2 regions of the Aquitalea aquatilis genome follow, and region 2 is predicted to be linked to the other one. Evidence: riboswitches for the same ligand, from Rfam matches in the RefSeq annotation. Region 2 holds a riboswitch; the other holds the start of a gene.
The links. A riboswitch is a leader RNA that binds a small molecule or an ion and turns the genes downstream of it on or off. The one in region 2 is predicted to bind thiamine pyrophosphate.
Positions count from the first base shown of each region.

Region 1: linked by a shared signal. The riboswitch ahead of thiC (phosphomethylpyrimidine synthase ThiC) and the one ahead of FAZ30_RS19370 (thiamine ABC transporter substrate-binding protein) in region 2 are both predicted to bind thiamine pyrophosphate.

Region 1 covers NZ_CP039731.1:1,133,127-1,149,141, reverse strand. Annotated here, with positions in the region: gene ung (uracil-DNA glycosylase) at 1-670, opposite strand, end outside; gene FAZ30_RS05225 (rhodanese-like domain-containing protein) at 806-1,135, opposite strand; gene FAZ30_RS05220 (protein-L-isoaspartate O-methyltransferase family protein) at 1,132-1,791, opposite strand; TPP riboswitch at 1,910-2,057, shown strand; gene thiC (phosphomethylpyrimidine synthase ThiC) at 2,133-4,043, shown strand; gene FAZ30_RS05210 (NCS1 family nucleobase:cation symporter-1) at 4,378-5,913, shown strand; gene FAZ30_RS05205 (GNAT family N-acetyltransferase) at 6,082-6,534, shown strand; gene FAZ30_RS05200 (EthD family reductase) at 6,594-6,908, shown strand; gene FAZ30_RS05195 (winged helix-turn-helix domain-containing protein) at 6,966-8,210, opposite strand; gene FAZ30_RS05190 (DUF2789 domain-containing protein) at 8,318-8,551, shown strand; gene FAZ30_RS05185 (peptidase U32 family protein) at 8,795-10,771, shown strand; gene FAZ30_RS05180 (YkgJ family cysteine cluster protein) at 10,779-11,195, shown strand; gene FAZ30_RS05175 (DMT family transporter) at 11,249-11,713, shown strand; gene FAZ30_RS05170 (glycine zipper family protein) at 11,790-12,248, opposite strand; gene FAZ30_RS05165 (hypothetical protein) at 12,265-12,687, opposite strand; gene FAZ30_RS05160 (Spy/CpxP family protein refolding chaperone) at 12,764-13,261, opposite strand; gene FAZ30_RS05155 (VF530 family protein) at 13,478-13,765, shown strand; gene gstA (glutathione transferase GstA) at 13,880-14,491, shown strand; gene FAZ30_RS05145 (nucleotide pyrophosphohydrolase) at 14,592-14,945, shown strand; gene FAZ30_RS05140 (NAD-dependent protein deacylase) at 15,039-15,773, shown strand; gene FAZ30_RS05135 (mechanosensitive ion channel family protein) at 15,866-16,015, shown strand, end outside.
Region 2 covers NZ_CP039731.1:4,164,683-4,180,697, reverse strand. Annotated here, with positions in the region: gene FAZ30_RS19425 (PAS domain-containing hybrid sensor histidine kinase/response regulator) at 1-1,049, opposite strand, end outside; gene FAZ30_RS19420 (response regulator) at 1,147-1,518, opposite strand; gene FAZ30_RS19415 (sensor histidine kinase) at 1,515-3,203, opposite strand; gene FAZ30_RS19410 (hypothetical protein) at 3,479-4,300, opposite strand; gene FAZ30_RS19405 (hypothetical protein) at 5,507-5,923, shown strand; gene FAZ30_RS19400 (hypothetical protein) at 6,229-6,546, shown strand; gene FAZ30_RS19395 (hypothetical protein) at 6,825-7,100, shown strand; gene FAZ30_RS19390 (hypothetical protein) at 7,163-7,399, opposite strand; gene FAZ30_RS19385 (DUF1501 domain-containing protein) at 7,870-9,057, opposite strand; gene FAZ30_RS19380 (DUF1800 domain-containing protein) at 9,080-10,588, opposite strand; gene FAZ30_RS19375 (hypothetical protein) at 10,638-10,973, opposite strand; TPP riboswitch at 11,155-11,246, shown strand; gene FAZ30_RS19370 (thiamine ABC transporter substrate-binding protein) at 11,303-12,316, shown strand; gene FAZ30_RS19365 (GNAT family N-acetyltransferase) at 12,316-12,888, shown strand; gene FAZ30_RS19360 (ABC transporter permease) at 12,881-14,428, shown strand; gene FAZ30_RS19355 (ABC transporter ATP-binding protein) at 14,430-15,386, shown strand; gene FAZ30_RS19350 (YbaK/EbsC family protein) at 15,502-15,981, opposite strand.

The DNA.
Region 1 (16,015 bases), 1.3 Mb from region 2:
CGGCCAACCAGGCATTCACCTGGGAAAAATGGCGGCAGCCGTGAAAGCCGCGGCTGGCTGACAGGGGGGAGGGATGGGCGGCAGTCAGCACCAGGTGACGGCTGGTGTCGATGCGCTCGGCCTTGGTCTGTGCCCAGTTGCCCCACAGCAGGAAGACGCAGCCGGGATTTTTCTGGTTGACGGCATCAATCAGCGCGTCGCTGACCTGTTGCCAGCCCAGCTTGCCATGACTGCCGGCCTTGTCCATTTCCACCGTCAGCACGCTGTTCAGCAGCAGCACGCCCTGTTCGGCCCAGTGCGAAAGATCGCCGCTGGCTGGCATGCCACCGCCCAGGTCAGCTACCAGTTCCTTGTAGATATTGCGCAGGCTGGGCGGGATACGCACGCCCGGAGGTACAGAGAAAGACAAGCCCATGGCTTCGCCCTGACCGTGATACGGGTCCTGGCCCAGGATCACCACCTTGATGTCGGCGGGTGCCATGGTGCGCAGGGCACTGAAGATGTCGGCGCGTGGCGGAAACAGGGTTTTGCCTTGGGCGGCTTGCTGGCCCAGCTGCTGATCGATCTGTACCAGACGGGCAAAGACGGCAGGTAATTTCAGTACATCCTCCCAGGCCGGATGCACCGGGGCCAGGGCAGGAGCAAGGTATTGGAGTTGACTAAGGCTCAAGACAGATACCGTATCGGGTTGGTTTTGCTGCATTTTTGGACGAAAGCAGCAGGGACAAGTTGCAAAACAAAAGCCATTCCGCGAGGGAATGGCCTTGTCAGGGTACGGCTTGGCGGCAGGGAGGGGCTGCTGATCTCAATAATGGGCCATGGCCGGATCTACATCACAGGCCCAGGCTTCCACACCACCACGCAGGCTCAGCACCTGTTCGAAACCGGCATTGGCCAGGTACAGGCCAACCTGATAGCTGCGTACACCATGATGGCAGACGGTGACGATGGTCCGGTCATCCGGCAGCTCGCTCATGCGCAGCGGAATCAGGTTCATCGGAATGTGCAGCGAACCGGCAATGCTGGCCAGCTGAACTTCCCAATCTTCCCTTACGTCCAGCAGCAGCGGCTGTTCCTTGCCGGTATCGGCCAGCCATGCCGCCAGATCGCTGGCAGTGATTTCCCTGAGCATCAGAAAACGAAGCGTTCCGGCTCGATGGCTTCTGCCTTGGCCAGACGGGAAATACAGGTTTCAAACAGATTGGTTTCGCTGAAGGATGATTCGCCCACGCGCTTGATCAGCTTGCAGCTCATCACCGGCAGGTCACCCACCACCACGATCATGCGGCCACCTACGGCCAGCTGGGATTTCAGGCTTTCCGGCACCACCGGCAGCGAACCACCCACCACGATGACATCGAACGGAGCTTGCTGCTGCAGGCCGTCCAGACCATTGCCTTCCACCAGGGTGACATTGCCGATACCGGCTTTTTTCAGGTTGGCAGCTGCGGTTTCGCGCGTGGCGGCATTAATCTCAACGCTATATACATGGCGGCCCAGCTTGGCCAGCAAGGCGGTCAGATAGCCAGCACCAGTACCGATTTCCAGTACCTTGTCTTGTGCCTCGACAGCGACGTCCTGCGCCAGACGGGCTTCCAGCTTGGGCTGCAGCATCTTGCCACCGTGCGGCAGCGGCAGTTCGGTGTCGACAAAGGCCAGCTGGCGCTTGTCGTCAGCAACGAAGTCTTCGCGTTTCACGTGAAACAGCAGGTCCAGAATTTTCGGGTCAAGTACGTCCCACGGACGAATCTGCTGCTCGACCATGTTGAAACGGGCATTTTCAAAATCCATCAGCTTACTCCGAAGGCTGGCTGCCAAAGCGGGTGTGCCGCATTGCGGAAAACCTGACTTCAATAGGCAGCGTGTCATGACGATAACTTGCGATTATCCCACATTTACCTTACCTTCACAGCATCGCTAGGGGTCCTGTGCGGCAAGCTGTGGTGTCCTTATCCAGACTGGATGGGGATGTTATCCGCTTCATGTTGCACGGGTGAGAAATACCCTTGGAACCTGACCCGGTTAATCCCGGCGTAGGGAAGCGCAATCTGCATGGTCCCACCCCCTTCCCTTGCAGCCCGGTTCGCCGGAATTCCGCTCCTTGCGCCGTTTCATCGCATGGAGGAAACCCGATGAACGCGCCCGCAAAACTGAATGAACAGATGGTGGTCGATACTGCCGCCATCCAGCCCCTGCCCAATTCCCGCAAGATCTATGTTGAAGGCAGCCGCCCGGATATTCGCGTGCCGATGCGTGAAATCAGCCAGAGCGCGACCCCCACCCAGTTTGGTGGTGAAGCCAACCCGCCCATCTATGTTTACGACACCAGCGGCATCTATTCCGACCCGGCAGCCAGCATCGATATCCAGAGCGGCCTGCCGGCTTTGCGCGCTGCCTGGATTGCCGAACGTGGCGATACCGAACAGCTTGCCGGCCTGTCCAGCGAATACGGCCGCGCCCGTGAAGCGGACAGCAAACTGGACGAGCTGCGTTTCAACCTGAAGCGCAAACCGCGCCGTGCGCGGCCGGGCCAGAATGTCAGCCAGATGCACTATGCGCGCCAGGGCATCATCACGCCGGAAATGGAATATGTCGCCATCCGCGAAAGCCTGAACCGCAAGGCCTATATCGGGAGCCTGCAGGCTGCCGGTGGCAAGAACACCAAGCTGCTGGAGCTGATGACCCGCCAGCATGCCGGTCACAGTTATGGTGCGGCGCTGCCGGAGGAAATCACCCCGGAATTCGTGCGCCAGGAAGTGGCCTGCGGCCGCGCCATCATTCCCAACAACATCAACCATCCGGAATCCGAGCCGATGATCATCGGCCGCAACTTCCTGGTGAAGATCAACGGCAATATCGGCAATAGTGCGGTAACGTCGTCGATTTCCGAAGAAGTGGACAAGATGACCTGGGGCATCCGCTGGGGTGCCGACACCATCATGGACCTGTCCACCGGCAAGAACATCCATGAAACCCGCGAGTGGATTTTGCGCAATTCGCCGGTACCCATCGGCACCGTGCCCATCTATCAGGCGCTGGAAAAGGTCAACGGCAAGGCCGAAGACCTGAGCTGGGAAATCTTCAAGGACACGCTGATCGAGCAGGCCGAGCAGGGCGTGGACTACTTCACCATCCACGCTGGTGTGCTGCTGCGCTATGTGCCGCTGACCGCCAACCGCATGACCGGCATCGTGTCGCGTGGTGGTTCCATCATGGCCAAGTGGTGTCTGGCCCACCATCAGGAAAACTTCCTCTACACCCATTTCGAGGACATCTGCGAAATCATGAAGGCTTACGACGTGGCCTTCAGCCTGGGTGATGGTCTGCGTCCGGGCAGCGTGTGGGATGCCAACGATGCCGCCCAGCTGGGCGAACTGAAAACCCTGGGCGAGCTGACGCAGATTGCCTGGCAGCACGATGTGCAGGTGATGATCGAAGGCCCCGGCCATGTGCCGATGCAGCTGATCAAGGAGAATATGGACAAGGAACTGGAGTGGTGCCACGAAGCGCCGTTCTACACCCTGGGCCCGCTCACCACCGACATCGCACCGGGCTACGACCACATCACCTCGGCCATCGGCGCTGCCCAGATCGGCTGGTATGGCACGGCCATGCTGTGCTACGTCACCCAGAAGGAACACCTGGGCCTGCCCAACAAGGACGACGTCAAGGAAGGCATCATCACCTACAAGCTGGCCGCCCATGCGGCCGATCTGGCCAAGGGTCACCCTGGTGCGCAGATCCGCGATAACGCGCTGTCCAAGGCGCGTTTCGAATTCCGCTGGGAAGACCAGTTCAATCTGGGTCTGGATCCGGACAAGGCGCGCAGCTTCCATGACGAAACCCTGCCCAAGGACAGCGCCAAGGTGGCGCACTTCTGTTCCATGTGCGGCCCGCATTTCTGCTCGATGAAGATCACCCAGGACGTACGCGAATTCGCCGCCAAGCAGGGCATCAGCGAGGAAGCGGCGCTGCAGAAGGGCATGGAAGTGAAGTCGGTGGAGTTTGTGAAGGGCGGAGCCAAGCTGTACGACAAGATCTGATCTAACTGAAGCTGAAGTCAAAACCGTCTGTCACTTTTGTGCAGGCGGTTTTTTTGGGTCTGCAACATTGTTTTGGATTATGCATGCAGATATTGATGATTGTGGAATTCAGTTATTTATTCCGGCAATAAGTTCAGGACATATTATTGCCATTTAATGCCATCATCCGCCTGCACCAGAACAGTTGTTGCGGAGAGATCAATGCTGTCTTGCAGTATAAAGCTGATTATCCTGATAGGAAGCGAGTGGGCAGTCATTGCAGGTCATGCGTAATTTATTTTCCGGTATCTCTTGTTGCAACGGTTTATTTACATCCGGACAGGGAGAAAATAGCATGCGGCAAACCGATTATATTGAAGATTCTGGCAATTTGCCGGCAGCAACACCTGCTGATCAGCCAGTTACCAATTATTTAGATGGCCAATCTGGGCTGAGTTCACGGCTTTATAATGCTGATTTAGCACCAACAAATAAAAATGGCAGGCAATGGAGTGCTTACAGTATTTTTGCACTATGGGCCAATGATGTGCATAACCTGGGGAATTATGCATTCGCAATTGGCCTGTTTTCATTGGGTCTGGGTGGCTGGCAGATATTATTGGCCTTTGGATTTGGAGCAGTATTCCTGTTCTTGCTGCTTAACCTGTCCGGGTATATGGGTGAAAAGACAGGTATTCCCTTTCCTGTGATGAGCCGTATTGCTTTTGGCACGCGTGGTGCGCAGATTCCTGCCTTATTGCGTGGGGCCGTTGCCATTGCATGGTTTGGTATTCAGACTTACCTGGCATCTCTTGTCTTACAATTGGCACTGATTGCCATTTACCCGGCACTTAAGTCTTTTCAGACAGATAACCTGCTTGGGCTGTCTTCATTGGGTTGGGCTACTTTCCTGCTACTGTGGGCCATACAGCTGGTAATTGTCAGCTATGGCATGGAAATGATTCGCAAGTATGAAGCCATTGCCGGGCCTGTGATCTTGATGACTTTTAGCGCGCTCGCAGGCTGGATTCTGGTGCGTGCCAAGTTTTCCATTGCCTGGGAAATGAGTCATGCACTGAGTGGCACTGACATGTGGATAAAAATTCTTGGTGCTGCGGCCCTGTGGGTAAGTGTTTACGGTACTTTCATTCTTAATTTCTGCGACTTCACTCGAGCTGCGCAATCCAGGAATTCCATTTTCTGGGGAAATTTCTGGGGTATTCCAATCAATATGTTGCTTTTTGGTGGAATTGTCGTGGTGCTTACTGGTGGGCAATACCATATTGATGGCCATATCATTGCGTCGCCGGCAGATATTGTCGCGATGATTCCGAATACCTTTTTGTTGGTGCTTGCCACGCTTTCGCTACTGATACTGACAGTCGGTGTGAATTTGATGGCCAATTTTGTGGCACCAACCTATGCATTGACAAACCTGATGCCGAAGTACATGAATTTTCGCAAAGCTGCCATTTTATCTGCTTTGATTGGGCTGCTTATCCTGCCATGGAATCTTTATAACTCACCCCTGGTCATTCCGATTTTTCTGGGGGGATTAGGAGCATTGCTGGGGCCACTATTCGGCATCATCATGATTGATTACTGGATAATCAGAAAGCAGAAAATCAATATACCTGCCTTGTATTCAGATGATGCACAGAGCGAATACCACTATATGGCAGGCAGTAATCCCAGGGCGATCATTGCGCTGATGATCTCTGGCGGGCTGGCTCTTGGGCTCACCTTCTTGCCCTTGTTTGCTGTGTTCAGAGACTTTTCCTGGTTCATGGCGGCCGGGCTTGGCGGCATGATCTATTTCTTGATTGCTGATCGTCGTGGTCCATTTATCGATGTGGACGGTGAGAAGATTTCTGTCCCGGCATGCCACTGAGGCTGGGGATGGTTGCGGCTTCTCTTGTGGATAAGTTTGCTGTTGCAATACTCCTGTGGGTAAAGCCTGGGACTTTGCTGATAGTGGTTCCATTGTGTTGACTGGCATTGGCTCTGCCCATGGGGCCATAAGCCGGGCAGCATGAGGGCTTATCCACAGGAGAACGCCATGAGCCACGCCGTATCCATCCGCCCGCTTGCCGCCACTGATTTTGCCGCCTGGCTGCCCTTGTGGCAGGGCTATCTGGATTTCTATCACAGCAGCCAGAGCGAGGCGGATACCGCCATCACCTGGCAGCGTTTTCTCGACCCGGCCGAGCCGATGCAGGCCTGGCTGGCCTGGCAGGGTGAGCAGGCGGTGGGGCTGGTACATACGGTGTTGCATCGCAGCAGCTGGACGCCGGGCAATTACTGTTATCTGCAGGATCTGTTCGTGCAACCGGAAATACGCGGTACCGGTGCCGGGCGGGCCTTGATCGAGCAGGTGTATGCCTATGCCAAGACAGCCGGCTGTAGCCGGGTGTACTGGCTCACCCATGAAAGCAACGCCCCGGCGCGCCAGCTGTACGACCGGCTGGCAGACAATCTGGGCTTTATCCAGTACCGCAAGCAGGTCGCTTGAAGCTGGAGTGCGGGCGGCGATGCGATTATGCTGATGCCCTCACCACCAAGGATATGGTCATGATCAACGTCAGCATTCTCTATCCGTATAGCGCTACTGCCCGTTTCGATTTCGACTACTACCTGCAACAGCACATGCCGCTGGCCAGCAAACTGCTGGCTCCGGCCTTGCTCGACATGCGGGTGGAGAAGGGCATCAGCGGCAGCCAGCCGGGCACCATGCCGCAGTTCACCGCGCAGTGCCAGCTGCAGTTTGAGTCGGTCGAGACATTTTTGGCGGCGTTCATGCCGATAGCGGAAGAGCTGCAGGGTGATATCGCCAATTACACCGATATCACGCCGCAGATCCAGTACAGCGAAGTGTTGCTGGGTTAAGCGCCGTCAACAAAACCCCTGCAGCTGCCTTGCGCCTCCTTGTTCAAAGTGGCCAAGCTATCTTGTCAGCTGGTTCTCAGCTGCCTGAAGGGCGGCCGCCAGTGCGGCGGGACCCTGCTGCAGCTGAATACGCGGCGTGCCATGCCAGGCGGCCAGTTTGCCCAACATGGCGGCCAGATCGCGGCACAGCTGCTGAGTGGGCTGAATGCCTGCTTCCAGATACAGCGCCTTGATTTCAAAAACACCCTGCTGGCGATGGGCTTTGGCGTCCATGCGCCCTACCAGCCGGCCACGGCTGAGCAGCGGCAGCACGAAATAGCCGAACTGGCGCTTGGCGGCCGGGGTGTAGCATTCGATGCGGTAATCAAAGCCGAACAGTTCGCTGGCACGCTTGCGGTCCCATACCACCGGGTCGAAGGGCGACAGGGCGGTGCTGTGGCCGGATTTGAGCTTGTCTTCGGCAGCCAGCACCAATTCTGCCTGCAGGCTGTGATGGACAAACACATCATGCTGCCAGCCCTCGATCCGGGCCGGAATCAGCTCGCCGGCATCGGCCAGCTGGTGTAGCAAAGCATCGTACTTGCCCCGGCGCAGCCGGTAGTAATCGGCCACCCAGCCGGCCTTGACCACGCCCAGCGCACGGCAGCTGTGGCGCACCATATCGCGCTGCGCTGCTTCCAGGCTGGGCAGATCGCGTGCGTCGTCCCAATCCGGCCTGACTCTTTCGGCCACATCGTAGACGCGTTGAAAGCTGCGCCGCTCCTTCACCATCAGCTGGCCCAGGGTGAACAGCACTTCCAGATGGCGCTTTTCCGGCTTCCAGTCCCACCAGCCGTCACCCTTGCCGGCGCTGCGCTTGAAATCCGCCGAGCGTACCGGGCCGTGTTGCCTGACATGTTCCAGTATTGTGTTGACCGCATCCTGGTGTTGTTCCAGCCAGCGTTGCGGGTATTTCCAGCCCATCTGGGCCGGGTCCAGCATGCGATGGCGCAGCAGGCGGTAGTCTTCCTGCGGCACGAAGCAGGCTTCGTGTGCCCAGTATTCGAACAGCTGGCCACTGGCGAGCGCAGCATCCAGCCAGGCCGGGTCGTAATGGCCCAGCCGGCTGTACAACACCAGATAGGGGCTGCGCGCCACCACGCTGATGGTGTCGATCTGCAACAGCGCCATGCGGCGAATGGCGGTCATCACGTCGGCCGGGCCCGCCTTGCGCCGTGGCGGAGCCAGTAGTCCCTGAGCGGCCAGATGCAGCAGGCGGGCTTGTTGCAGGCTGAGATGCTGGGTCATGGTGTGGGCAGACATGAGACAGGACAGATGACTATAGCAAAGCCACTGCGCTTGTCGATTGCGCTGTGTTCCGTTCCGCGCCATCCTGCAGTACTGCATCAGGAGCAAGAGGAAAAATAACGATGGATACTGGCAAGCATCAGCTGGAGCAGCTGTTTGCCCAGCTTGGTCTGGACAATGATGTCACGGCAATAAAAGTGTTTCTGGCACGTCACTGGCTGGAGCCGGAACAGGCGCTGGCCGATGCGCCGTTCTGGAGTGTCTCTCAGGCAGACTTTCTGCGTCAGGCGCTGGCCTGTGACGCGGAATGGGCCGAGGCGGTGGATGAACTGGCGGTGTTGCTGAGCCAGAAATAGTCTCAGGCAGGCATGCGTAAACACGGGCAGTGCTTTGGGCAACTGCCCGTGTTTTTTGTCATGCGCGGCGTGCGCAGGGGCGGTCCACTGAGGTCAGGGAAAACGGATGGCTGACAGCGTAGCCCGATGGCGCGGGGTTTTATGTGGCGGCTATCTATAAGCCACTGATTACGTTATAATTCCGCCCCTTCCCGTCGTACTGCCCACCAGCGGGAAAGCCCTTTTTTCAAGTCAGGAATCGTCATGAGTCTGTTGTCGCACCAGATCGAGCTGTTATCGCCCGCCAAAACCGCCGAGATCGGCCGTGAAGCCATCCTGCATGGTGCGGATGCGGTGTATATCGGCGGCCCCAGCTTTGGTGCGCGGCACAATGCCAGCAACAGCCTCGAAGACATCGCCAGCCTGACCCAGTTTGCCCACCGCTACCATGCGCGCATCTTTGCCACGCTCAATACCATCCTGCATGACGCCGAGCTGGAAGCCGCACGCAAGCTGATCTGGCAGCTGTACGACGCCGGCGTGGATGCGCTGATCGTGCAGGACATGGGTATTTTGCAGATGGATTTGCCGCCCATCGAACTCCATGCCTCCACCCAGTGTGATATCCGCGATGCCGACAAGGCGCGCTTTCTGGCCGATGCCGGCCTGTCGCAACTGGTGCTGGCACGCGAGCTGACCATTCCCGAGATCAAGCGCATTGCCGCCCGCGTGGGCGATGCGGCCACCATCGAATATTTCATTCATGGTGCCTTGTGCGTGGCCTTCTCTGGCCAGTGCTTCATCAGCCATGCCGATACCGGCCGCAGCGCCAACCGTGGCGATTGCTCACAGGCCTGTCGTCTGCCCTATACCCTGACCGACAAGGACGGTGGCGTGGTGGCCTTCGACAAGCATTTGCTGTCGATGAAGGACAATAACCAGAGCAATAACCTGGAAGCGCTGCTGGACGCCGGCGTGCGTTCGCTCAAGATCGAGGGGCGCTACAAGGATGTGAGCTATGTGAAAAACATCACCGCTCACTATCGCCTGCTGCTGGACGAAATCATCGAGCGTCGTCCGGAACTGGCAGCGGCCTCCAGCGGCAGCTGCGAAATATTCTTTGCACCGGACCCGGACAAGACCTTCCACCGTGGCAGCACCGATTACTTTGCCACCGGTCGCAAGATCGACATTGGCGCTTTCGATTCGCCCAAGTTTGTTGGTGTGGGGCTGGGCGTGGTGCACAAGGTAGGGCCGGACTGGCTGGAGATTGCCACCCCGGAAACCATGAGCAATGGCGACGGCATCAACTTCATGAAAAAGCGTGAAGTCGTCGGCATGCAGCTCAACACCGTCAAGCAGATCGGCCATGTGCCCGGCGGCCATCTGCTGTGGCGCTGCCAGCCTAACGATCCGGTTTTGCTGCAAGGCCTGAAACCTGGCACCGACCTGTGTCGTAACCGCGACCACGCTTGGGAGCTGGCGCTGCTGAAAAAGTCGGCCGAACGCAAGATTGGTGTATGGCTGACGCTGAGCGAACAGGCTGATGGCCTGCAACTGACGGTGAGCGATGAGGATGGTTGTAGCGCCACCACGGTCGCTCAACTGGCGCTGGAGCCGGCCAAGGATGCCGCCAAGGCCGAGGCGGGCCTGCGTGACAGCCTGGCCAAGCTGGGCAATACCATGTTTGTCGCCCACGACGTGAGCTTGCAGCTGAGCCAGCCGTGGTTTGTGCCGGCATCCGCCATCAACGCTCTGCGCCGCGAGGCCATCGAACAGCTGGAACAGGCCCGGCTGGCCGGTTGGCTAAGGCCGCAGCGCAAGGCTGCCGTGGAGCCGCCAGTGGCATATCCGGAAAAGACGCTGAGCTATCTGGCCAATGTCTACAACCAGCTGGCCTGGCAGTTCTATCGCAAGCACGGGGTGGAGGTGATCGAGGCCGCTTATGAAGCGCATCAGGAAGAGGGTGAAGTCAGCCTGATGATTACCAAGCACTGCCTGCGCTTTTCCTACAACCTGTGTCCCAAGCAGGCCAAGGGCGTGAAGGGGGTGATGGGCCAGGTGCGCGCCGAACCGATGACGCTCAAGTCCGGCAACGAAACCTACACCCTCAAGTTTGAATGCCGCCCCTGTGAAATGCATGTGATGGGCAAGATGAAAAAGCACATCCTGAAAGCACCGGCGCCCAGCGAGATTCCCTACACCGCGCCGATGACTTTCTTCAAGCAACGTCCGCAATAAGGCAGCAATGATGGCGGATATCGAACGACTGGAAACCTGGATCAAATACAAGAACGGCCTGTGCAGCGACTGCATGGGCAGCTGCTGTTCCATGCCGGTGGAAGTACGCCTGCCCGATCTGGTGCGCATGGGGGTGGTGGACGAGTTCGAGCTGGAAGAGCCGATCAAGAACATCGCCAAGCGGCTGGAAAAGCAGCGGGTGATCCAGCATTTCAATTTCAAGCACGGCATCTTTACCCTGATGCGCCGCGCCAATGGTGATTGCCACTACCTCGATCAGCAAACCCGGCTGTGTACCATCTATGAGCAGCGCCCTAACACCTGCCGCAACCACCCCAAGATCGGCCCCAAGCCTGGTTTTTGCGCCTACACCCGCAACCCCAAGGCCGCCCGCCCGGTGGTGGCGGTCAAGCTGACTGGCTGAAGCCGGCAGCGGTTGCAAGTGCCACCGCTGACAATGCCTAGCGAAAGACAAAGATGAATTCAGTTCTTGCCCTGATGGCCTTTGCCATCGGCGTGGTGGTGCCGCTGCAGGCAGCGATCAATAATCAGCTCAAGCTGCTGCTGGATGGCAGTACCGTGTTGGCGGCAATGATTTCCTTTGCCGTGGGAACCCTCAGCCTGATCCTGCTGGCGGTGTGCAGCGGGCAGAAGTTCAGCGGCCTTAGCCAACTGGCGCGTGGCGAGTGGTGGATGTTTCTGGGTGGTTTGTTGGGTGCGTTTTTTGTGTTCGGTACCACCTTGCTGGCACCGCGACTGGGAGTGGCAACCATGCTGTCGCTGATCATCGCCGGCCAGGTGTGCACGTCGCTGTTATTCGACCGTTTCGGCTGGCTGTCCATGCCGCTGCGCGAGGTCAATCTGCCACGACTGGCGGGGGCGGCATTGGTGGTGGTGGGTGTGCTGCTGGTGAATTTTGGCGACAAGTGGTTTGGCCGCTGATGCGCTGAGCCCGGTCGTCACATACATTAAGAGGGGCTGGTCTTTCAGACCAGCCCCTTTGTCATTTGCCAGCGGATTACGGCAGGCGCGGTGGCGGATAGTAAGGCGCGCTGTAGCGCTGCTGGTCAGGTAACTGATTACCCTTGGCATACATGCATTGCTCATAGGCAATATTGTAGCGGTACTGGGCATCGCGCCCGCTGTAGCCCGCCTCGCCGCTGCCGGTAGCCGTACCGGCAATCAGTCCCACGCCAGCCCCGACGCCGGCTCCATGATGGCCGCCCATCAAGGCACCTGCTGCGGCGCCAACCACCGTACCCAGTGCCATATTGCCAGCCATGGCATTGCTGGAGGCATCAGCACTGCTGCCGCCACTGTTGGCTTCAGCATACTGGCGACATTGCTGTTCTTCCTGGGCAAATACCTCGAACGGTTTGCCCGCTGCCGGCATCACCGCCACGGTGGGGCCGAGTGGTACGGTGCTGCATGCGCTCAGGCCGATGGCAGCCAGTGGTAACCACAACAGTTTGTTCATGATGGTGCGTCCTGGCTTATCGGGGTGGCTGTGCCGGCACGGTTTTCCAGCCACCGGGACATTCACTGACATAGGGGTAGTACTGCTTGGCCGCCTTGCAGTAGTACCAGACCTGGGCCGGAGCCGGGCTGGCCACTTCGGCTGGCGGTGGCGGCGTTGCCGGCACCTCAGGTATGGCTGGCGTGTTGACCACCACGGGGGGAAGGTAGGGGTCGGGATAGGGGTAGACCGGAGCGCTATACCAGTACCAGGCACCACCGGAGATCCACCACCAGCCCAGCCGGCCACGGTAGTAGCCATGGTTCCAGTAACCATCGTGCCAGTGTGCAAAATGCGGTGGCCCATAGTAAACGCCACGGTGTGCCTGAGCGGCAGGGGCAGCCGCCAGCATCGTGCCGGCGAGCGCAGCAAGGCCGGCGAAGCGTGTCAGAGAGTTCATGGTGCTTTCCTACTCTCACCGCACGGCCACCGGCATGGCCGGTGGTGCTGCGGGGTGATGGCTGCAGATGTCAGGCTCAGTTTTTCGGCAGCGGGGCGGAAGCCTGGCGCGGGTGGGGCATGCGGTGTTGCATGCCGGCGTGCATGCGCTGGCCTTCCTGATCAAACTGCTTTTGCTGCTCCGGTGTCAGTTGCTGGTACAGCGCCTTGGTCGCGGCAACGTGTTTCTGCATCATGTCCAGATGCTGCTGCATCATTTTCAGATGGCCATCCAGCTGTTCCGGCAGCTTGGCGTCCGGTTTTACCGGAGCCTGGGCCTGGGGTGGCAGCGGCTTGATGGCGGCAATATAGGTTTTCCAGGCCGACTCTTGCGCCGGCTGGATCTTCAGCTTGTCATGCAGCATTTGCAGGTGCTTTTCCATCATGGCTTCGCGCTTGGCCGGGTCCATCTGCCACATGTGTTGCTTCATGTCATCGCCGCCCATGGCACAATCACCCTTGCCCATGGCGTGAACGGTGGTGGCAGCCGCGCTACCCAGCAGGCCGACAATCAACAGCGATTTGATCAGTTTCATGGTGCTTTTCCTTGTGCAGGTGAAAGTGGATGAATGCAGTATCTGCTGCAGATGTCAGCCAAGTATTGCGGGAGGGCAGGCAAATGTTAGCAATGATGAATGCCTTGCCCGGTGTTGCGCGTAATCAGACGGCTGGTTGTTTGTCCGGGCTGGGGCTACACTGCCTCGTTTTTCCCTGCGGCGGTGTTCCCGGCGCTTATCAACAGGATGATTCGCATGAGCGACACACCGCCCAATGACCCGCTGCACGGCATGACGCTGGAAAAGATCCTGCTGGCGCTGGTAGAGCGTTTTGGCTGGCCCGAGCTGGGCCGGCGCATTGCCATCCGCTGTTTCAACCAGGACCCCAGCATCAAGTCCAGCCTGGTATTCCTGCGCCGCACGCCCTGGGCACGCGCCCAGGTCGAGGCCCTGTTCATTGAAATGACAACCCGCCCATCCAGCCCATCCACGGTGGCGGGCAAGGACGGCCGCCCCCGGTTGTTTTCGCCGAAACAGGGCTGAAGCGGCCTTGCCGGCTTGAAATTGTCAGGGTGTCGCCCCAGCTAATCAGGATGAATCCGGCGCTGCTCTGGTGCCGGGGTACTGCAGTCGCTGTTTTTCCGCACAGGAGATGTGATGAAACTCTACTACTCGCCGGGAGCCTGCTCCCTGTCGCCGCATATCGTGCTGCATGCAGCAGGGCTGCCGTTCAGCGTGGAAAAGGTCAATCTGCGTGTGCAACCGCATGTGACTGCCAGCGGCGTGGAGTTCCGCAGTATCAACCCCAAAAACTATGTACCGGCCCTGCAATTGGAAGATGGCACGGTGCTGAGCGAAGGCGTGGCCATCGTGCAGTACCTGGCCGACCTGGTGCCGGAGCGCAAGCTGGCCCCTGCCAATGGCACACTGGCACGCTACCGTTTGCAAGAGTGGCTCAACTACATTGCCACCGAGGTACACAAGAGCTTTTCCCCGCTGTTTTATCCTGGCAGTGACGAGGTGAAAAACGCCGCCTGGGACAAGCTCACCGCGCGCTTTGCCATCGTGGAAGCACAGCTGGCCAGCTCTCGCTATTTGCTGGGCGAGGATTTCAGCGTGGCCGATGCCTACCTGTTTACCTGCCTGAACTGGGCGAACATGGTGCACCGTTCGCTGGATGATTTCCCGGCCATTTCCGCCTTCATGGCGCGGGTGCAGGCGCTGCCGGCAGTGCAGGCGGCGCTACAGGACGAAGGTCTGTTGCGCTGAGACATCTGATCTTGTCCATAGCCTGACGCCCGCTTGCGGGCGTTTTGTTTTGCATGTGTCCTGCGGTTTCACGTGAAACCGCACACCGGAGGAAACGGCGATGAGCGATAGGCGCTTGATTGAAACCACCGCACTGGAAGCCGCTTTGCAGCAGTTTGCCGATGCACGCGACTGGCAGCGCTTTCATACGCCACGCAACCTGATGCTGGCCTTGACCGGCGAGGTGGGCGAGCTGGCGGAAATCTTCCAATGGTTGAGCGATGAAGAAGTCGCCCGGCTGGCAGACGACCCGGCACGCTTTACCCATCTGCAGGAAGAAGTGGCCGACGTGCTGCTGTATCTGGTGCGGCTGGCTAGCGTGCTGAAGCTGGATATCAATGCCGCTGTCTGCGACAAATTGCAGAAAAATGCCGTCAAATATCCGGCACCCGTCAACGGTGCGCCATCGGCTTGATGTTGGGCAAGCTTGCTGCACTGGATTTTTGCCAGTGGCAGCGGCACGCGACTAAGCTTGGCAACAATAAAAAGCAGGTGCAGGAGACAGCAGATGCAGCAGGATATTATGCGGCTGGCCGCCGCCATCAGGCAGGCTGGTCATATCGTGGTATTGAGTGGTGCGGGCATGAGCACCGAGTCGGGCATTCCGGATTTTCGCTCGGCCAAGGGGCTGTGGCAGCAGGGCATGCAGCTGGAAGAGCTGGTGTCCATCGATTATTTCCGTGCCGACCCTGAAGCGTTCTGGCATAGCTTCAAGCAGCTGTTCCACACCAAGTTGCTGGGTAATTACCAGCCCAATGCCGGCCATCGTTTTTTGGCCGGGCTGGAGGCTGCGGGCACGCAGGTCACGGTGCTGACGCAGAATATCGACGGCCTGCATGGCGTGGCCGGCAGCCGCCAGGTACTGGAACTGCATGGCACGCTGCGCAGCGCCAGTTGTCCTGCCTGCGGCCGGCAACAGGGGCTGGACTATATCAATCACCATGTGCTGCCGCTGTGTACCCACTGCATGGATGTGCTGAAGCCGGACGTGGTGTTGTACGGCGAGCCGGTTCCCTTGATCGAACAGGCCTTCCAGCAGGCGCTGGCGGCGGACTTGCTGCTGGTGCTGGGCTCTTCGCTGGAGGTCTCGCCGGTCAACCTGATTCCACTGGAAGCGGCGCGCGCTGGCGTGCCGACGGCGCTGATCAATTACACGCCCACCCGTATGGACGCGGTATTCGATATCCGCATCGAGGCCGGTATTGGCGATACCTGCCAGCAGCTGCAGGGCTTGCTGGGCTGAGCCTGCTGCTGGCAGGACCGTGCTGGCTGGATTTTTTGCCAAGGACATTCTATTTTTCAATGGTTTCTACCAACTGAATAAATAGGATTACCATGACTGACATCAATTGGACGCACTGGGCGGATCTGGCAATCCAGGCCGGTATCAATATCGTTTCCGCCATTGTGCTGTGGGTGGTGGGGCGCTGGTTCATCGCCCTGGCCGGGCGGCTGATGGAAGAGCAGCTGGTGGCCAGAAAGCTC
Region 2 (16,015 bases):
ATTTTGGAAAAATCCAGAATGTCGTTGATGATGGACAGCAGGGTGTCGGCCGACATCTTGATGGTGCGGGCGAAGTCGGATTGTTCGGCATCCAGCGGGGTGTCCATCAGCAGATCGATCATGCCGATGACGCCGTTGAGCGGCGTGCGGATTTCATGGCTCATGGTGGCCAGGAACTCGCTCTTGGCGCGTGCCGCTGCTTCGGCCGCACGGGTGGCCTGCAGCATCTGCTGTTCGCGCAGCCGGCTGGCGCTGATGTCGGCAAAGGTGGTGACGCTGCCGGCCAGTTGCTGCCTGAGCAGCAGCGGGGTGTTGCTGACCCGTACTTCCAGTGGCTGGCCGTCCTTGCGGAAAAATACTTCGTCGCTGGAGCGGTAGCTGGCCTTCTGCTGTACCGATTGATAGATGGGGCAGTCTTCCAGCGACAGTTCGCTGCCGTCCGCGCGGTGGTGATGGATGTGCTGGTGCACATTCAGGCCATGCAGCTCGGCGAAACTCCAGCCCAGCAGGCGTTCGGCCTCCTGGTTCATATAGGTGAGCCGGCCCTGCATGTCCATGGCGATGATGCCGTCGTCCATATTGTCCAGCAGGGTGGTCAGCCATTGTTCCTGCTTTTTCTGCTGGGTGATGTCGCGCAGCAGCAGACGCAGTGCGTCATCCCCGTCTTGGTCCCCGTTTTCTCTGGGCAGCGGACTGAAACTGGCCAGTACCGACAGGGCCTGGCCGCTGCGATCACGCATGAGCAGCTCGATGGCCGGGGGGCGCTGGCCGCGGGCGATCAGCGCCGCCTGCTCACGGAAGGCGGCATGACTGTCTTCTGCCAGCAGCTGGAATACATTCAGCGTTGACAGCTCGCCGGCGGTGTAGCCCAGCGTGTGCAGCCACGTCGGATTGGCATACAGCAGTTGTCCCTTGCTGTCGCAGTCTTGAACCAGGTCACCCAGTTGTTCCAGTTGCTGCAGCAGCGCGCCATCAATGTGGTGGCTGGTGTTGCTGTCGCCGGCAGTGGCGGCGACATGGTTGCCTGTTGGCTTGTCTTGCTGTCGCACCGTTAACTGTGCTCCGCGAGGGATGTCGTGTGGCTTAGGGCATGCATGGTGGGTGTGCTCCGCATTTTGTTCGGGTCAACAACAGCTGGCTGGCGGCTCAGTCTGTCGGGGCAGCCAGTGCGGCGATCAGGCTGTCGCGGGTCAGCGGTTTGGTGACGATGGCGTCAAAGCCGGCCTGCAGCATGACTTCCTGCTCGTCGCTCATGGCGTGGGCGGTGTAGGCGATCAGCCGCAAGTCGTGCCAGCGCGGGTTGCCACGCAGGTGGCGACACAGTTCGATGCCGCTCATGCCCGGCATGCTGATGTCCAGCAGGACACAGTAGTATTCATGTTGCTGCAGCTGTTCCAGGGCTTCGAAAGCACTGACTGCCTGGTCGGTTTTCCAGCCCATGCGTTGCAGGAACAGGCCAGCCACCTTGCGGTTGATCTCGTCGTCGTCCACGACAAGAATGGTGTCCAGCACGCTCATTCTTGTTTTCCTTCCAGGGGAATGTTGACGTGGAATACGGTGCCCACGCCGACTTGTGATTCAAAGCCTACCTTGCCGGACATCAGCCGGACCAGTTCCTTCACCAGGGCCAGCCCCAGCCCGGAGCCACTCTGGGCGCGGGTCAGGAAGGCATCGGCCTGGCGGAAGCGTTCGAAGACCAGTTGTTGTTGCTCAAGCGGAATACCGCAGCCGCTATCGCGGATATCCAGCTGTAATTCGTGTGCGCTGACGCGGGCATCGATCTGGATGCTGCCGTGCTCGGTAAACTTCACCGCATTGTCCAGCAGATTGTTCAGTACCTGGGTCAGCTTGGTGCGGTCCAGCCGGAAGCGGTCCGGGCAGCCCTCGGCCTGACGGTAGTCAAGCATCAGCTGCAGGCCCTTGCCCTCGGCCTGTGGTCGGTACAGCTCCACAGTGTCGCGCAGCATCGCCGCCAATTGTACCTCGACAATTTCCATTGGCATGCGGCCGGCTTCGATACGTGCCATGTCGAGAATGGAAGTGACCAGCTTCAGCAAATGCTGGCCGCTCTTGTGGATCATGCCGGCGGTTTCCAGATCCGCCGGATCACTCAGGGTGGTTTGCAGGAATTCCGAGCAACCCAGAATACCGTTCAGCGGCGTGCGCAGCTCGTGCGACATATGGGCGAGGAATTCCGACTTCATGCGGTTGGCAGACTCGGCCTGTGCCTTGCTGTTTTTCAGGTTGGCCGCCATGTGGTACATCACATAGCCGGCCAGGCACACCAGCAGCGACATGATGGCGGCGACGGTGAAGTAGGCATTGCGGTGCTCGTAATAGTCCGCCATGGCTTCCTGTTCGCCCACGCCCATCAGCACCGCCAGCGGGTAGCCCTCCACCGCGCGGAAGCTGACCGTGCGTTGTATCTGATCGATGCTGCTCAGTTGCTGGTAGGCGCCGTGGTCATGCCCGGGCCATTGCTTGAACAGCCCGCTGCTATGAATATCCATGCCGATGCCGGTAGTCTTGGCACTGGTGCGGGCGCGCACGATGCCATCCTGGCCCACCAGCGTGACTACACCGGCTTTGCCCAGATCGAGGTCTTTGTAGAAGCTGGTAAAGTAAAACGGGTCGACCGACACCACCACCACGCCGCCAAAGCTGCCGTCCGGCTTGTTGATGCGGCGGGTAAACTGCAGCGACCATTTCTTCGAGGCGCGGCCCTGTACCGGTTTGCTGATGAACAGCTGGCCGCTGTCCTTGGCAATATGCACCTTGAAATGTTCGCGGTCGCTCAGATCAACCCGCTTGAAGTTGGGCACGCTGGACATTTCCAGCATGCCATCCGGCCCGATGACGGCAATCTGCACAAACAACTGGCTCTGAATGATGCCCTGCTTCAGATAGTGCGGCAGGTCCATCTTGTTGCCTTCGGACTCGTACTCGTATTTCAGGAAGAGCACCGACTGGTCGACGGCGCGGATGGTGCGCGAGATGTGTTCTTCAAACACCCGTACCATGTTTTCGCTTTGCCGCTGCATTTCCAGCCGGCTGCGGGCATGGTCGATATTGACTTGCCATAGCACCGCACTCCAGATCATGGCGATCAGGAACAGGCTGAATAGTGGAATCACCCATTCCAGGCTCAATCTGCCCAGGCCGTGCTGGAACAGCCCGGCCATGCCGTGTTTCTCTTGTTTCATCTTTGCCCCGCTTGCTGCTTCTGCCCGAAGAAACAGCCATGTCTTTATTTTTTGATTATTGGCCGCGAAGCTGGCCGCTGGCAGGGGAGTGCCTGTTGTCGTAGCTGGGTTCCCGCGCTTAACACCCCTGTGCCCTTGGCTGCGGCTTGATCGGCCATCCCGCCATGCCAGAATGGTAGTGGCTGCCGCTAAATCGAAGTTTGATTTAAGGCATGCCCATGTCTTTTTATAGAGTTTAACTTTAAAAACCGGTAGGGATTAAACCGGCTAGCAGCTTAAATCAAGGCCCATAAAGCCAGCATCACCCCAAGAATCAGTACCCCCATCAGGATTTGCGAGGTATTGCGCTCTCTTTGCAGGGCCGACTTGATGCTGCTATAGGACGACTCCAGCCGGTTGACCTTCTCTTCCAGCGCGGCACGGGTTTCATCCTGCAGCGCCAGCGATTGCAGCATGGCTTCGCCGCCCACTTCCTGAATGTGCTCCTTGTCCCACACGCCCAGCAGGCGGCTGACCTTGTCCTTGAAATACAGGCTGGTGCGCTGTGCGGCATCTTGCCAGTCAAACTGGAAGCCCTGGCTGGCATAGAAGGCATTGCGGCGCAGCTTTTCTTCTTCGCTGGCATTGCCGGTGATGCCGATCAGGCCCGGGCTGATGGCGTAGTCAGGGTAGGCACCCTTGACCCAGCTGATGGTCTGGGCAAACAGAAAGGTATCCAGCCCGAGCCCGGTAAAGGCTTCCGTACAGTTGACGCCGTTTTTGGGGCCGAAGGTGACCGAGCGGCTAGGGTGGTCCACTCGCACCCAGGCGCAGTTGTAGCTGGTGTGAAAGCGGGCGTCGTCATTGGCGTAATGTAGCCACTGGTTGCCTTCGGTACGGGCAAAGCCACGGAATTGCAGGCGGAAGAAATCTGATTGACCTGTCATGGCGCGGCTGCGGTGCAGAATGCCGTATATGGGTAGCCCGCTGGCGGTCAGCGTCAATACCGTTTCGCCCAGCGGCATGGCCAGGGTGGCGAGGGTGCTCTCGTTTTCCGGCGCGCGCAGTTCGACTTCGGGCTGCGGCACTGGTTTGCTGGTGTTGGCAGGCGTATTCATGCGCTAATCATAGCGTAATCATGCTACAGCGTTGTGCAGGAAATCCTGAATTCGGTGCGCTTGCGGCTAGATTTTGGTGCGATGCAGCAAGAAATGGCCGGCCACACAGTTGAAATACTCTGGAAATCACTGGAAAAAAGCTGGCACGGTGTTTGCATATAGCACAGTGCATCCCCGGTGGCGCCGGGTTTGCGAGTGAGTCTGTCCCGTTGCAATCTGCGGCTTTAATCGTGCATCAAGCCAGGCCTGGGTAATATTGCCCAGGCCCTTTTTTTATCCACGCCGCGGTGGAGCAGAGGGTAGGTCCTGGTCTGAGCCGATTCCCTGTCTGGCCAATTCCTGTCATCTGCGCAATCTGCGCGACTTGGCGCATAGCGAGCTTAAAGCAAACATAGGTTCTGTATCCGCTGACGCGGATGATGATTTTCCTGCCGCGTCCGCACGGCGGCGGAGAAGGAGCCTTTGTTTGGCCAAAGGCCCCTTCCAACCCCAAATGCCACCCCACAAGCATGGCCTGCGGCTGCCCGACAGGTCCCGACCGCCGCGAGGCGCGCCTGAACTCGCGATTTGCTAGCGTCAAATCGCTTAAACAGGGCAGGTGCTTACTTAGTTCGCACCAGTCACCCGTCGGCATGCTTGACGGGGCCCGTGGCGTATTGATGCGCTGCTTGCGATAGCGAATAACTGCGTAGATGGGGTACTGATACAGGTCAGGATTTTTCCATGTCAATGCGCTAGCATGACTGGTATCGGCCAAGAGCAGTCACCCACCACCACTGACTAAACTCAAACGAAATTACTCTTTCATTAAATCCAGAAATCCAGCGAGGGTAGGTATGTATTGTGGAAGCACCATTTTGGGTTGGTCTGATTTGATTTTTGGTGTGTTCGGCATTGTGGATGATAGCGATATTTTGATTCGTGGTGCAATTCATGCATAAGGAAGCAGTTGCAAATTTATAAGTGGCCTCTCGCTTCTGTTTTTGCGATTTTTTAGCCCAGCAGTTGGGTTGGTCGCAGCAGGAATTATCTATTTTTCACTAGGTGTGCGTGCAGTTTTTATTGATTGCTTAATGCTGATGGATAAATAAAAGTTTCCGCTGTATTGTCCATCTGAACACAAAAATTCTTATTTTTCATTCTTGTTAACTGCTAATTTATTTTCGGCAATATCAATGAAGTTTGAATTTCATTTTGGTTGGGAAGATGATGAAAGAGCTATGTTTTGTTTTTTTACTATTTTTTGGCTATGCTTTTCTTGTCAATAAAAGCATTACCCTTGCAAGCAATAATTTCACAAATAGGGCGCTGCAATTTATTGCAGTTGTGATTGCATTGGTGATTGCATTAACTGCGATCCTTATGCTTGGCTATGCATTTTTCTGGGTAAAAACTCCACCTGTCAGACCTAAGTCTGTGCTAATTATTTTTGCAGAAAATGTGCAACTACCGATTTTTTTATTTTTCCCGACTTCACTAGCATTCATCACTGCATTTGTTCTTAGAAAAAAAGAAAAATACACTCGTCAATACTGGGTGCAGGTCATTACCATCTTTGCAGCTATTTTCTCACCTATTGGCCTGGTTGTTTCTGGTAGTGCTTTGGCTGGTACTTGGTTTTGATTATGCAATCGACATATTTAGACTGTTGTGCTCTGGTAGACTGCAGTTGGCCGGAAAGGAAGTTCAGATTATCTGTTCGGAAAAATAAATGCTTGTAAGGCTTGAGCTGATTTTTTTGTGGTTGGAGTCAATTTTTTGCAATTGGCAACACCTAAGATAATTAAGTTGTTGATTCTAGGTATTACACTTAGATATTAAGTTCTCAATTGGCACGGTTCAATATAGGCCAGGTAAGTGCACGGGAGGGAATTCTAGAATTTTATTGATTGATAATAATTTTTATGATTACAAGGACGCTGTGGCTTGTGGCTACTCCGACTGTAGCTTGCGTTTTTTCAAAGAACACCGCGATTAGTCTGTGGAAAAATTTTTCAGACAAAATTGGTTCCAAAGTAAAATTGGGCTGGGTTCGTATGAGGGGTGTCAATGGTAGAGTGGTATTTTCCATTGAGGCTGACGGTGTTGCTGTAGAGTCTTATGATAGTACGATTTTAAAGTATGAAGTGCGGCGTCAGAAAGCTCGTGACTCAACGGCCAATTATGCTATTTTTATTATTTTTGCAATTGTTATTGGTTTAATATTGTTATATTTGTCTGGGGTGGACGATAATATTAATAAGTAAGTTTCATGTGCGTGATCGATAGTCAGTCACTTTGGGTCGTTTCCGGTCACTTCCAAGGCGCTGCATGTGCAGCAGCCTTTGCACATCCATAGCTTTCGCGTTGCCCCTTTCTACAGGGCAATGTCCGTCTACGGCCGGATGTACACAGTTATGAAAGACTCACAAGGGAAAGCTGCGAGCCGTTCTGGTGTCAGTGTTCAAACACCTAGCCGCCTTGAAGGAAAATCAATATGATTACTCGTAATTGACATATCAAAAAACCAACCACGGATTCAGTTATGTTGCAACTACTTTTTGGGTTTCTGTCTTTCGCTTACTTGATGTTATTGGGCGAGCGACTTATTCCTGGGCTTTATAATATCGACTGGAAATACGATAGGTCACGCTGGCGATTCAGCCGAATGCTTGAATTTCTACCCGCTAACAAAATTGTGAGAATAGTCTCACTGCCAGTTATCGGGTTTATCACGCTTCTCACGCTGCCATTATTTCTTGATTTCCCCTATGCTTTCATTGTGACCATAGGCATGCTGGTGCTGTTTTTTGTCACATGAAGCCATTTCAACATTAGGAAAAACTGCGTGTGCTAATGCTCCGTGTTCAAGCAGCCAGTCCCTTATCTCATCTTTGTCAAAAAAATCAAGACGACACTAATCGTAACGTATGCCACCACCAGCCTCTGAAGCAGGGTAATCAGTTTGGCGAGCTGATTCCCTGCTTTGGCTTGCTGGCGAATGTCTTTTTCCAAACTGTAGCCAGGGCGTACGACTTTGCACTTTTTGGTATCGGGCAAATAGAGCAGTATGAGTAGTGCGTACACCACGATGAATAATGCCATCAAAATCTTGCCCATGCTGGAATCTGCCTAACATCAAGTCGAAAGCAGAAATCCCATTTTCAGTAATTCGACTTTGGCACACGAAGTCACCCACATCTCCCGACTTTTCCCACTTCACCTACGCCACCCTTGGGCCCCGTCAAGCATGCCGACGGGTGGCCGGGGCGAGGTGTTAAGCGCCTGCCCTGTTTGAGCGATTTGACGTTAGCAAATCGCGAGTTCAGGCGCGCCTCGCACCGGGCGGGACCTGTCGGGCAGCCGCAGGCCATGCTTGTGGGGTGGCCTGGGAGGTGAAGGAGGGCTTGGCCAGGCAAGCCCTCTTTCCCGTCCGCCGCGCGGAAGCGGCACTCAAATCATTATCCGCGTGAGCGGATGCAAACTCTGGTGATTTCCACCGCGTATACCGATACATCCTGGCATCCCCCTGCCTGGCGGCGGGTGCTGTCCGCCTTGGCAGGCTTGATTGGTGTCCGGGGCGAGCTGGCTCAGGCCCGCAACAGCGGTAGTCGCTCGAAATGGCCGCCGAATAGCTGGCGGGCGTCCTTGCCCCACCAGTCTTGCACCACGGTGCTGTACAGCTGGCGAAAGTCGATGGCATAGGGCAGGTTGCCATCCGTCACGCCCGCCAGTAGCGGTGTCTGGCCGTACAGGCCGCCCTTGACCCGGCCGCCCAGCATGAAATGACTGTTGGCGGTGCCATGATCGGTGCCGCGATTGCCGTTTTCGCGTGGTCGGCGGCCAAACTCGGCATAGCTCAGCACCAGGGTATCGTCCCAGCGCCCCTGTGCCTGCAAGCGGTTTTGCAGCAGCGCCAAGCCGTCGGCCAGTTCGCCCAGCAAGCGGGCCTGGGTGGGCTGCTGGTTGCCGTGGGTGTCAAAGCCGGTGAGGGTGATGCGTGCCACCGCGATGCGGGTGCCGTTTTGCAGGATGTCAGCGAGAGTGTTGATGGCCTGGGCAAAGCCGCCTGCTGCCTTGGGCGGCGCGGTGGGGGCATCGGCCGGATTGGCCGCTGGTTTCATTGCGGGTTGTTGCAGGGCATTGGCTGCGGTACGGATATCGCCCTCCACCTTGAGAATGTGCGACAGCGCGCCGCTGTGTGCGCCGGCCTGCTGGTCTGCTGCCAGCTTGGCCTGACGGGCGAAGTCCTGCGGGTTACTCAGCACCACGGCGCGCGCTCCGCCATCCAGCGGCCCCAGGTTCTGGCTGGACAGCACGACGCCGTCGGCAGCAAAGCCGGCCGGTACCGGCTGGCTGCGAAACAGCCGGGTCAGCCAGCCTTCGCCCAGATACTGGTTGCTGGCCGAGGCCGTTTCCCAGATTTCGATGGAACGAAAGTGCGACAGATTGGGCTCGGGATAGCCTACGCCTTGCAGCACCGCCAGCTGGTGGTTTTGCCACAAGGGCAGCAGGCTGCTCATGGCCGGGTGCAGGCCGATCTGTTCATTTAGTTGCAGTACTTGCGGCCGGGGAATACCGATGGCGGGGCGCAGGCGATAGTAGTCATCGCTGGCGTAGGGGATGACCGTATTGAGCCCGTCATTGCCACCTTTTAGCTCGATCAGCACCAGCAGGCGCTGGTAAGCGGCCGGTGCCAGTGCATAGCTGAGATTCGGCAGTACTGAAACCAGCAGGCCGGCCCCCATGGCCTTGAGAAATTCGCGGCGTTGAAACATGGCAGAGTCCCTGGTAGTGGTTTCAATGAACCTGGTAAGCCGGGTCCAGCAGCAAGGGCGCAATGGCTTGTGCGCCGCTCATGCCTTCCGGCAGCGGCTGGGCCGGTGGCACGGCCAGTAGCAGGCGGGCGCTATCGGCTGCAGTACGGATATGGTAGATGGCGGTCCACTCGTCTGGTTGCAGCTTGATCGGGCGCAAGCCGGCCTGGATCATCCGCTGGATACGTGCCTCGCGCCCGCGGGCTTCGTCCATCTGGCTATCGGCTTTGACGAAGTTGTTGCGAATGGGCGCGGCATCATGACTGAGGCGGTCCAGAAACTGCTTGCGCGTCAGCAGGGTGGCGCTGTTGATCCATACTTCGCCACCGGGCCAGCCTTTGACATTGGGCGGGTTGAACACGTCCTGGCCCAACTGGCGGTTGAGCCCGGCCAGCGCACGCCAGTCCGGCGGGGTCAGGTCGAAGGTCACCAGCGTGCCCACGGTCAGTTCCAGCGGGGACTTGATCAACTGGCCCTGGCTTTGCCAGAAGGCCGGTGTCAGCAGCATGGCGCGCAGCAGCGGACGGATTTCGTAATTGTCGCGGTAGAACAGCGCGGACAGGCGCTGGATGTCGGCCTCGTTCGGGGTGGGCGACACCAGGGTTTTCCACAGCTTGATGGTGACAAAGCGCGCGGTCTGCGGTTTGCGCAGCAGCATGTCCAGCACGTCGTCGCCATCGAAATTGCCTTGCTGGCCGAAGATGGTTTTGTCGCCGTTGTCATGCTGATTGGGGCGGTAGACAAACTGGAAGTCCTTGTCCAGCGACCAGCCGGTAAAGGCACGCGCGGCTTCGCGGATGTCCTGCTCGCTGTAATGGCCTTCGCCCAGGGTGAACAGCTCCATCACTTCGCGGGCAAAATTCTCGTTTGGCTGGCCCTTGCGGTTATTCACCGTGTCCAGATAGCGCATCATCGCCGGATCGCGGGCGATGGCGTGCAGCAACTGGCCGAAGTTGCCCAGTGCCTGATGGCGCAGCAATACATTCTGCTGATACATCAGTTGCGGCACGCCCACCTTATCCAGCCCGGAAACAAAATGGTTATGCCAGAACAGGGTCATCTTTTCCGTCAGCGGGCTGGGCGTGCTGCGCATTTCTTCCAGCCACCAGCCACGCAACTCTTGCGCATGTTCGTTGCGCTCTTTTTGCAGGGCTTTCTTTTCGTCTTCGGTCAGATTGGGTTTGCCGGGGTGGTCGAATGGTTCATTGACCCAGGCGGGCGGCGCGCTGAGGGCGCTGTACACGGCATGATCCAGCAGCCGGTCCACTGCCTGTTGGCGGCCCAGTGGGGCATACAGGGCGATTTGTGCCGGATTGGCACCAAAGCCGGTGCGCGACAGCAAGTGACGTGCCCCTTCTTCGCCAATGCCGGCCCAGGCGGTGAGCGGCAGCAGGCAGAGCAGGATCAGGCGGATGGCTGTTTGCGCATGCGATTTCATGGAAAAGGCTCGCTCTTCGGTATAAGGCAGGCCGGCCAGAGCGTGCTCGGCCACCGTGGCCGGCTAGCTTCTGGCCGGTAATTGCTTGGAATATGGCTGAAGTTTACTTGCCGATTTCCTTGCTGACCTTGTTTTCTTGCTGATTCAGGTTTCTTTGTTCCTGCTTGCTGATGTGGCCATGATTTTTACGGGCATCGGCACGTTCCTGCTGGCGGATGGCGTGGTCCTGTTGGTGCAGTTCGCGGGCTTGTTGTTTGCTGATTTCACCTTCCTTGCGTTCCTGGTGGATGCGCTTGTCCTGATTGGCCAGACGGTGGTTCACTTCAGCGCGGCGCGGGTGCTGCTTTTGCCATTCGGTTGCGGCCGAGGCAGTGCTCGACAGGGTGGCGAAGGTGAGAGCGGACAGGCTGATCAGCATGATGTGAGCGGACAGTTTCATGATTTTGTTCCTTGGGTTATCGGCGAGTGCTGCGGTTTGAACAAGCGTGCTGTTGTTGTGAATTCATCATGGGGGGAAAGTGTGTACAATTCGTTTTCTGTTTGCTGCGGGCTGTTAATTTTCGTGAATAAACGGTAACGCCTTGTAAGCAAGCATGTCGGCAGGTATCTGTAAGGATGCCGCCAATCACCAGGGGTGCCCCTAGCGGGCTGAGAAACACCCTAGAACCTGAACTGGATAATGCCAGCGGAGGGAGCGTGATGCAGAAGGCCCCACCATCTGTTGTTCCGCTTGCTCCGGCGATTGCGCCTTGTCGCACGGAGAATGTCATGCAGTTGTTCAAAACCACTAGTCTCATCAGCGCGCTGCTGCTGGCCGGCCTGAGCCATGCCGCCGAACTGCGCGTGCTTACCCATAGCTCGTTTGCCGTGTCCAAGCCCTTGCTGGCGGAGTTCGAGCAGCAGAATGGCGTCAAACTCAGCATCATCAAGGCCGGCGATGCCGGCGAGATGGTCAACAAGCTGATCCTGACCCGCGCCAATCCCATTGCCGACGTGGTGTACGGCATCGACAACACCATGATGGGCAAGGCCGCTGCTGCTGGTGTGTTGTTGCCGGAAGCTGCAGAGCGCAAGTCCGGCCAGCCGCTGCTGCCGGGTGCCACCAGCATCGACTATGGCTATGTCACGCTGAACTACGACAAGGCCTGGTTTGCCAAGAAGCAGCTGCCGCTGCCCAAGACCCTGGACGACCTGACCCGTCCGGCCTACAAGGACCTGCTGGTGGTGGAAAATCCGGCAACTTCCAGCCCCGGTCTGGCTTTCCTGCTGTCGACCATCTCCGCCATGGGTGAGACCAAGGCCATGGCTTTCTGGGCCAAATTGCGCGACAACGGCGTCAAGGTGAGCAAGGGCTGGACCGAGGCCTATTACACCGACTTCTCGCGCAACGGCGGCGCGCGTCCCATCGTGGTGAGCTATGCCACCAGCCCGGCGGCAGAAGTGTTCTATAGCAAGGAAAAACTCAGCACCTCGCCCACCGCCAACCTGCTGCTGCCTGGCGCGGTATTCCAGCAAGTGGAAGGCGCTGTGCTGGTGAAGGGCGGCCAGCAAGCCGCGCTGGCGCGCAAATTTGTTGCCTTCCTGCGCTCGGACGCCGTGCAGAAGGATATCCCCACCACGATGTGGATGTATCCGGTGCAGCCTGGCATCGCGCTGGATCCGGTATTCCAGCATGCCGAAAAGCCGGCAACCCACACTACGCCTGACCAGCAACAGATTGCGGCCAAGAGCGCCGGCTGGGTCGGCAAGTGGACACGCATCGTGCTGAAGTCCGGCCAGTAATGCCCACCGCGAGCACGGTTCCTGACATCCTCAGCCCGCGGCTGATCCTGCGTCACCTGACGCCTGCCATGCTGCAGGCCAGCATGGAAGCGCGGCTGGCCGAGGCGGCGCGCTGGCTGGGTGCCCCCTTGCCCATCAGCTGGCTGGAAGAAGCGGCGGTGATGTCGCTGCGGCTGGAACAAATGGAAAACGAGCCGGAGTATGCGCCGTGGTCGATGCGCGCCATGCTGCGGCGGGAGGATGGCCAACTAGTGGGCCATATCAATTTCCATACCTGTCCCGGTCATGCCTATCTGCGGGGGCGTGGTGATGTCGAGCTGGGCTATACCGTGCTGCCGGCTTTCCGGCGCCAGGGTTATGCCACCGAGGCGCTGCTGGCCTGCGCCGGCTGGGCGGTGGAAACCGCCGGGGTGAAGCGCTTTGTGCTGTCCATCAGCCCGGATAATCTGCCCTCGCAGGCGCTGGCCGCCAGCCTGGGTTTCCAATGGCTGGAACGGGTGGACGACCCGGAAGACGGTCCGGAAGACGTGCTGGTTGCCGACTGGCCTTTTACCCGGCAGCGCCATGTCTGAGCGCGGCCGTCGTGCAGGGCTGGCGTTATTGCCGCTGGCCTTTTTGCTGCTGATGTCCATCCTGCCCTTGCTGCGTTTGTTGCAGGAAGGGCAGGGCGCGGTGTCCGCCGACCTGTTTGCCGACCGCTATCTGCAATGGCGCGTGCTGTGGTCCTTGCTGCAGGCCGCTGCCAGCTGTGTGGCCGCCTTACTGATCGGCCTGCCGATTGCCTGGTGTCTGGCGCGCTATCGTTTTCCTGGCCGCAGCCTCAGCCTGCGCCTGCTGATGCTGCCCTTTGTCATGCCCACCCTGGTGGCGGCCATGGGCGTGCTGGCGCTGTTCGGGCCGCAGGGCTTGCTGGGGGTGAATCTGCAGGACACGCCCTGGCTATTGCTGTATGGCAATCTGTTTTTCAATCTGCCGTTGGTGATCCGCGCCGCCTGCGAAGGGCTGGCGCAGATACCGGCCAGCCGGCTGGCTGCCGCCCGCACGCTGGGTGCCACGCCATGGCGGGTGTTCTGGCGGGTGGAATGGCCGGCGGTGCGGCCCTGGTTGTTGTCCGCCTTGTGCCTGGTATTCCTGTATTGCTTCTCTGGCTTCGGATTGGCGCTGCTGCTGGGTGGGCAGCGCTATGCCACGGTGGAGGTAGAGATCTATCAGCTGGTGTCCTACGAACTGAACCTGGCCGATGCCGGCGCACTGGCGCTGTTGATGCTGCTGGTGACCGGGGCGGTGGCCATGCTGTATGCCTGGCTGGAGCGCCGTCTGGCTGCGCCGCTAAAGGTGGACCCGGTGCTGCCGCGCCGTCCGCAGGGTCTGGAGTGGCTGCAACTGGCGGCGGCGCTGGCCTTGTTGCTGCTGTTTGCCGGCCTGCCTCTGCTGGCGGTGCTGTGGCGCGCCATGCAGGCGCTGGCTGCTTCCGGTTTCAGCCTGCTGCACGACGAGGAAGTGCTGCTGGCACTGGGCAACTCGGCCCGTTTCAGTGCCATGGCCGTGCTGCTGGCTGCGGTGCTGGGCTGGCTGCATGCCCTGGCGGCGCGCGGTAGCTTGTGCTTGCGGGCACTGGCCTTTCTTCCTTTCGTGGTGTCGCCAGTGTGCGTGGCGTTTGGCCTGTTGCTGCTCTACCCGCAGTGGAGCGCCAGTCTGCCCCTGCTGCTGGCCAGCTATGCCTTGCTGGCCTATCCCTTTGTGGCGCGCAGCCTGGCTGGTGCGCTGGACAGCCTGCCACGTCACTGGCCGCAGGCCGCACGCAGTCTGGGGGCCAGCCCCTTGCGGGTGTTTGCCCGTATCGAATGGCCTTTGCTGCGGCCGGCCTTCCGCCGTGGCTTGGCCTTTGCTGCGGCTACCGCATTGGGTGAATTTGCCGTGACGCTGTTTTTGTCGCGGCCGGAATGGCTGACCCTGACCACGCTGATCTACCAGCGGCTGGGCCGGCCAGGGGCCGACAATGCCGCCAGCGCCATGCTGCTGGCCTGTCTGTTGATGTTGCTGGCGCTGCTGGCTTTTCTGATGATCGAATGGCCGTCTGCCGCCGAACGGCAGTTGCGCAAGGAGTCCTGACATGTTGCAACTGGATGGCGTATGCAAGCGTTTTGGCCACAAGCTGGTGGCCGACCAGCTCAGCCTGACCCTGGAGGCCGGCGAAGTGCTGGCCTTGCTGGGGCCATCGGGCTGCGGCAAAAGCAGTTTGCTGAAAATGATTGCCGGGCTGGAGCAGCCTGATGGCGGCCGCCTGTCGTTTGCTGGTGAAGACCTGGCCGGCGTGGCGGCCGAGGCAAGGCGTTTTGCGCTGATGTTTCAGGACTTTGCCCTGTTTCCGCATCTGGATGTGCTGGGCAATGTCTGCTTCGGCCTGATCGAGCATGGGGTAGCGCGAGCGGTGGCCCGGCAGCAGGCGCTGGCCTGCCTGCAGCAACTGGGGCTGGCCGGCATGGAGGCGCGCAAGGTGTGGACGCTCTCCGGCGGCGAACAGCAGCGGGTGGCGCTGGCGCGGGCCTTGGTCACCCGGCCACGGCTGTTGCTGCTGGATGAGCCGTTTTCCAGTCTGGATGCGGATTTACGCCGGCAGTTGCAGCAGGAATTCCGCCAGCAGTTACAGCAGGCGGCCATTCCGGCGCTGTTGGTCACCCACGATAGGGAAGAAGCATTCGCCCTGGCCGACCGGGTAGCGGTGCTGCGGGAGGGGCGCATTGTCCAGTGCGCCACCCCGGCTCAACTGCTGGCGGCACCGGCCACGCCCTGGCTGGCGCGCTTTATCGGTTACGAAAACGTGCTGGCGGAGGGCGTGGTGCCAGAGCAGGCCTTGCGGCTGGGGCCGGAGCAGCCGGCGACGGCGGTGCGGCGCATCATCCAGCTGGCGGACGGCGTGCGGGTGACGGTGGCCAGTGCGGATGGCGAGCTGACGCTGACCCTGTCTGCGCGCGAAGTGCAGCAGTATGCGGCCGGGCTGAATATCGGCAGCCTGTTGCATGTCGGTATCGACCGTGCCGCCATGCTGCCTTATTCCGCAGCCTGCTGATTAAGAGCGGCGAACAAAATAGCGTAGCGTCCCTGGGGCAAGGCGCGCCGACGCAGACAGTACAAAGAGTACGGCAAGGAGGCGCAACGCAGCAGCAGGGTTTTTGTTAGCGGCTCTAACTGGCCAGCTCGGCGACCGGCTGGCATACATCTACCCAGCTGCCAGCGGTGATGTCGGCCATCAGTGCCGGGCTGATGCGCACCGCGCTGTGAATGGCACCGGCGGCGGGAAGTACTTCGTCGAAATCCTGCAAAGAACGATCCAGATATACCGGCAGCGGCTGCGCCAAACCAAAGGGGCAGACCCCGCCCACCGGGTGGCCGGTCAGCGCGACGACCTCTTCCAGTGCCAGCATCTTGCCCTTGCCAAAGGCTTCCTTGAATTTGCGGTTGTCGATGCGGGCATCGCCACGGGTGACCAGAATGATGACCTCGCCGCTGTTCAGGCGGAAGGACAGGGTCTTGGCGATGCGCCCCGGCTCCACGCCGTGGGCTTCGGCGGCCAGCGCCACGGTGGCGGTGCTGACTTCCAGTTCGATGATGGGGATATCCAGATTGCGGGCGGCGAAGAAATCGCGAACGGATTGCAGGCTCATGATCAAAGGCTAAATAGCATGGTATTGACGGCAC